Regions from separate parts of the Ectobacillus sp. JY-23 genome, predicted to be linked through region 2. Evidence: riboswitches for the same ligand, from Rfam matches in the RefSeq annotation. Region 2 holds a riboswitch; the other holds the start of a gene.
What was found. A riboswitch is a leader RNA that binds a small molecule or an ion and turns the genes downstream of it on or off. The one in region 2 is predicted to bind cobalamin.
Positions count from the first base shown of each region.

Region 1: another riboswitch for cobalamin. It lies ahead of MUG87_RS02710 (DUF4430 domain-containing protein); the one in region 2 lies ahead of MUG87_RS14575 (DUF4430 domain-containing protein).

Region 1 covers NZ_CP095462.1:507,168-510,384, forward strand. Annotated here, with positions in the region: gene MUG87_RS02710 (DUF4430 domain-containing protein) at 1-1,427, opposite strand, end outside; cobalamin riboswitch at 1,530-1,719, opposite strand; gene ybaK (Cys-tRNA(Pro) deacylase) at 1,871-2,341, shown strand; gene MUG87_RS02720 (putative ABC transporter permease subunit) at 2,371-3,217, opposite strand, start outside.
Region 2 covers NZ_CP095462.1:2,848,672-2,851,888, reverse strand. Annotated here, with positions in the region: gene MUG87_RS14575 (DUF4430 domain-containing protein) at 1-1,469, opposite strand, end outside; cobalamin riboswitch at 1,749-1,931, opposite strand; cobalamin riboswitch at 2,167-2,349, opposite strand; cobalamin riboswitch at 2,600-2,782, opposite strand; gene MUG87_RS19720 (recombinase family protein) at 3,094-3,217, shown strand, end outside.

The DNA.
Region 1 (3,217 bases), 1.6 Mb from region 2:
TTAGTAACTGTTTCTGTCGGTACTGAAATTTCTGGTGTTTCTGGAATAGATGGTTGAGATGGCTCTGGTGTTGTTGGTTCACTTGGCGTTTCTGGTTCGTTAATTGGTTCACCGCTCCAATCGAAAATTGAGCCCTTTTCTTGTGTAAAGTACGTGTATTGTACTAACGCATACAGTGCTTGCTCAGATGAAAGCGCATCGCTTGCTTCACTTGTATGCTGCCATTTAAATCCACCGTCTGTTTGTTGGAAGGTAACGAGATTTTCAATGACATTCGCTTCTTTCGTCCACTCCGCATCTGTAGGGTCAATATCCAGAATGGATAAAGCTGTAAGTACCAATGCAGTGCTGTTGGCATTTTGATCAAAGCCGCCATCCTTACCTTGCATACTTTGCAAAAGTTTTAAGGTTGTTTCTTGCGCTTTTGCTACTTCCGGCTTCTCACTATACGGTGCCAATGCAATCAGCATCATACTATTTGTATCCGCATCTGTGCCCCATCCACCTTCAGCTCGTTGCTGTGATAAGATTGCATCTACAAGCTTCTCGCGGCTCCAAAATGCGCCAGCAGGAATATCATACTTTCTACTATCTAGTGCCAATAAAGCAGCGCTGTAAGCATAAACATCAGCAAGTGTTTGGTCATTGTATAACTTCTCAACTAAATTTTGATTTGCAAACTTTGTAGGGTCACTTCCAATAGCATTAATTGCCAAAATTGTTTTTGCTAATTTGCCGCCTTGCATTCTTTTATTTTGTACATTATCTTTTAATTGCTCTATGTAACTCGCTTTTACATCATCAGAGATTACTGCACCTGAGCGCAACAACCCAATGGCTTCCCACTCAGAATTGATACCGTCTCTTAATAGATAGGCAGCCGCATCGGCAATCGCTTTATTTGTATCTACTTCCCTTGGTGTAGTTCCTGGGTCTGGTGTTGTAGGCGGTTCCTTAACCGGCTCTAGTAAACTCAGATCGCATTCGCTGATTTTTTTTAACTGCTCCTTCAATGTATCAGTAGGCGCTGTATTCCAATCTTCAATAAATCGCATGGCAATAATATCACCATTCTTTACTTGGTAACCACCTACTCCTACCATCGCCATTTCGTTATTTGTTTCCAGCGCCCAATAGCTTTGCTTATACTTCTCACCAGCAACAAGACCGTCAATACCTGTTAGGTATAACGTTGTTCCTGTGCCACTGTACACCAGCTTATTCGGAAATACCTCGTTCAATACATCAAATGCTGTTGCACCTTCTTCAAACTCTACCTTCTTTGGACATAAAATTGCTCCGCGTTCTGAGTCTCCAACAACAACAAGCGTTGCTGTACGTCCCTCAGCAAACACCACGCCAATATTCGCAAACGTCGACACCACCATACATACGGTGAGGACGAATGCAGCAAGCCACTTCTTCATATCTACTTCCCCCTTCATTTTTGAGCCCAATAAAAAAAGCCCGTTACGGGCGTGCGCAAGCATATATGTACTTACACAACACCTCCCTATTCCTCGTAGGATTTCGGTGCATCGTGCATAGGCAGGTCTCCTGGCTCGTGTGTCGTCAATTTTGTGCGCCTTCCCGGGTAACAGTGGCTTATGCACAAAATCTCTTCACTTACAGTGGCGGGACCGCGTCGGATTCACACCGACTTCCCTTTTAAACATAGCGAGCGCTCGCTCACTATGCACCTATACTCGTCACAATATTCGAAATTATGATACTATTCTACTATGGAATTATGATTCTGTCGACAATATTTCATAGTATCCCTCTAAAAGTTGTAACACATATAGGTAGGAATAGCTATATAAATCCGTTTAAAATTTTGTATACTGATACATGAAAGGTGTTGATACATATGGCGAGTAAAACCATCGCATGTCGGCTGCTAGATACGAAGAAAATTGCGTATACGCTCCATGAATATGAATGGGATGAAAATAATTTAGATGCCAAGCATGTAGCGAATTTGGTAGGTCTGCCTTATGAACAGGTGTTTAAAACACTTGTACTAAAAGGCGACAAAACAGGTGTTGTTATGACTTGCATTCCTGCTAATAGCGAGTTGAACATGAAAGCACTCTCATCCATCAGCGGCAACAAAAAGGTAGAAATGGTGCCGGTAAAAGACATACAGAGTCTAACCGGTTACATTCGTGGCGGTGTTTCCCCGCTTGGTGTTAAGAAAAGATATCCCTTGTATGTTGACAAGTCAGCTTCTGCATATGATACCATCAGCATTAGTGCAGGTAAACGCGGCTTGCAGATTTTCTTAAACGGTACGGAATTTATAGAAATAACCGATGCGAAAACAGCAGACTTGACTTAAAGAAGATGCTAGCTAGCATCTTCTTTAAGTCATCCTTGTACGTTGTCTAAGATCTTCTCCGCATCCACTTGTAAAGCCCGAATCATAATTGTATTTGCAATACCATATACAAGTAGCAATATAAAAAACGTCAGCCCAATTCCTGCATGTAATATGAAATACAACCCCATTACAATGCCTACTGTTGCTGCGGCAATTAGGAAATTTACGAGCAAGTTCCATAGCAGCGTATAACGACCTTTAAACAATTTTTGCTCATTTTCCCAGTGTACATCCGCTGTTTTTGCATCCCATCTCACACCAATCATATTGGTAAGCCATAAGCCGTTTAAACATAAAATGAGCCAAAGGGTCACGAATAATAGAGACACCTTTAAGAGCGCAACCATGACAATGCCGAATAATGCTAAAATACTAACACTGACGAGCCACGATGCAAAAATTTTAGCAAATAAAATAGTTTGCGGTGCAATAGGCAAATAACGATTTACAAACCAACTGCTACCGTCCCTGGAAAAAGCGGTTATTGCAGTCACATTAGAGCTTAATAAAAACATACCAGCACAATAAGCAACACCAAGGACCAAACCTGCTTGATCAGGGTTCGTGACACTCCTCTTCATCCATTCTATACTACCGTTTTGTTGAAAGAACGCAAAGAAAAAAATGATTGGTGTCGTTAACCCCTGAATGACGCAATTTAAAAAGAAAGCCGGTGTGCGCATTAAAATACGTAGCTCCTTTTTTACATACGTTAACCATTTAGATGTTTGCTTTACCTGTTTCACATACGCAGCGTTACCTACGGTTTTACGCTTCACCACACCTCCGGAAAGACCAATAACTCCCTTTAAATAATATGTTTGTGCGGTTACA
Region 2 (3,217 bases):
AGGGCTGTAAGCCCAACAATTACTTGAGCAATACTTTCACTGGAAGTTGAACCGAAAGCGGTAAAACCTCCAGTGTCTTTTTGGATGGTTGAAAGTGCTTTAACTGCTCTATCAATTGTAGTTTCAACTTTTGGTTGTGATTTATATGGTGCAAGTGCTTGAAGTACCATGCCTGTAATATCAGGGTCAGGCGTCGAGCCGTATAAAGTAAAACCACCTGCTTGTGGAGTGTCTTTTTTCACTTCTTTCGATAAGATAAAGTCAATATATTTTTGACGGGTAGCCTGTTTAGCGGTATCTGCTATAATAGGAATTTCATAGTTATTTGTATCAAGTGCAATTAATGCAAAGATGGCACCATTTATACCTTGACTTATTGTTTTTTCATAATTTGCCAGATTCTCTAAAAGGTTATACCCGCCTACATTTGTACTTGATTTTCCAATCGCACTTAATGCAAGTGTTAATCTAGAGTACTCTGTATACTGAGAAGTAGAAAGTATTCCTCCTACAGATTGCACATGTGTAACTACACGGTTATAGTAATCAGAAAAATAATTTTTAGGAACAGAGTATCCGGATCTAGATAACGAAAGAACTGTCCATTCACCATTAAGTGTACCAAAACCTGGTGAAGGAGCAGCGGCCAATATAGATGCTAAGCTTGCGTTCAGTTGCGTACTAATATCAATACTGCTTGCCGGTATTGCAGTATTCAATGTAGTAGTTAAGGCAGTCGATGTATTATTAATTTGTTCTTGTGTAGCCGTTAGATTTGTTAGTGCTGCATTAGCATTGTTATAGGCTGTAAGAACGCCGGGCTTGGCTAAAAGCTCTGCCTTGTTGGCAGCACTGTTTATTTGTGCAACCTGGGTCAGGAGATTACTGCGATCAGCCCCTACATAAAGTGCTGGTGATCCCCCCCATGCTGAATTATCCTGACCTAAGTCAGCACCAAAACCTGTGAGCGTAAATTGCCATCTGCATACATCACCATCTTTAGGTGTTTTAGCTCCAACTCCTACATTTGAAAATTCGTTGTTTACCGAATACATCCAACCAGACATAGAACTATAATCAAATTCTCCAAGGTGCCCTTGTTCATTTACTCCCACATTGATAATGTCTGCGTTTGTCATGCCCATTTCGTTCTGCAATATCTGTGGAACTTGGATACTCAAAGAGCGGTTTAGTTTAATCCTAGACAAATAAAACATTTCTTGTTGACCAGAACTACGATAGTTAGATGAACCCAAAAACCTGTCCGTCACATCGGCATAAGTTTCCCCAGTATAAAAAGGAACCTTTACGGGTTCATATAGAAAACCTGCTCCCAGCGTATTTACATCAGCTGACATCGTTATATAACCTTTAGGGTTTCCAGAAGGTGCCGCTAATGAAGGGGTTGAGATAGAAAAAATTGAAAAAATCATACACATGACAAGAAGCACTTTTACAAATTTCTTCATTGTTTAATTCATCCTTTCCTCCAATTCATAAACGATTGCTCTAGTAAAACATGCTATACCGCAAACTGTATTTAAATCTTTTTTAATTACCTTACCACCTTTTAATTTTTCCGGTGATCTTAATCGCTTAAAATCATACGCAATAAAGAACGATTCTTGCAAAAGCAAGAATCGTTAGTTATCAAAAAAGACACATTTTTGCGATAATTAAAATTGCAAATAGTATCCATATGCATATAGGTATACACAAGTTTTGATAACAAACTTTCCTCACCGAAAGACTTGTATTAGGTTTATGGCAGGTCTCCTGACTTAAAGCTTCAATCCTAATCCATTCCGTCTTCCCGGTTTCCCAGTGACATTAGCGAATGTTTCGTAGCTTTTACAGTAGAAGTGAGCTGTTTTGGATTTTCACCAAATTCCCTATTAATGCAAACTGCAACCATATGCCTATTTAATCTAAATTTTTACGTTAGTAAAACATGTTATACTGCAAATTTTCTTGCATTTAAATCATCTTTTAATTCTTCTGGTAACCCCAATTGCTTAAAATCATACGCAATAAAGAACAATCCTTGCAAAAGAAAGAATCATCGGTTATCAAAAAAGACACATTGTGCGATAATTAAAATTGCAAATAGTATCCATACGCATATAAATATACGCAAGTTTTGATAAAAAACTTTCCTCACCGAAAGACTTGTATTAGGTTTATGGCAGATCTCCTGACTTAAAGCTTCAATCCTAATCCATTCCGTCTTCCCGGTTCCCCAGTGACATTAGCGAATGTTTCGTAGCTTTTACAGTAGAAGTGAGCTGTTTTGGTTTTTCACCAAATCCCCTATTAATGCAAACTGCAACCATACCCCCATTCGGACTAAACTTTTACTCTGGTAAAACATGTTATACTGCAAATTTTTGCATTTCGATTTTTTAATCACCTCCCCATCTTTTAATTTCTCCAGTGATCTTAATCGCTTAAAATCATACGCAATAAAGAACGATTCTTGCAAAAGCAAGAATCGTTAGTTATCAAAAAAGACACATTTTTGCGATAATTAAAATTGCAAATAGTATCCATATGCATATAGGTATACACAAGTTTTGATAACAAACTTTCCTCACCGAAAGACTTGTATTAGGTTTATGGCAGGTCTCCTGACTTAAAGCTTCAATCCTAATCCATTCCGTCTTCCCGGTTTCCCAGTGACATTAGCGAATGTTTCGTAGCTTTTACAGTAGAAGTGAGCTGTTTTGGATTTTCACCAAATTCCCTATTAATGCAAACTGCAACCATATGTACTCATTTTATAGAAGTTACATAGATTGTTCAAGAGCCGCTTTGACTTTAAGAGGAGTTGTATCTTTATTTATGTTTTAATGATGTTATCCTTAATGTGTTCATTGTTCTATCTGTTCATTTTAGTACTACGCTAAAACACCTGTTCAATTTCAACTTTTCACCATTCCTGATCTCTATTTAGTACAACAAGTTCCATTTTAGGAGCAACTAATTTCATTTTAAACTGCTGTCATACTGACAATATCGCAAGAGACTTTATAAGGATGATATCCTACCACCTGCGCAAGTGGATAGGTTCTACTATTCGTTTAATTCTCACAAATCTGGGGATCTTGTACAAGGAAGGGTTCAGTACAAAGCGTTACAAGCAATAAAAGAAAGAATATAAATCCTAAAGAACATGTTGTAACAAAGAATGCCCACGAAGCTATCATTTCTTTTGAGG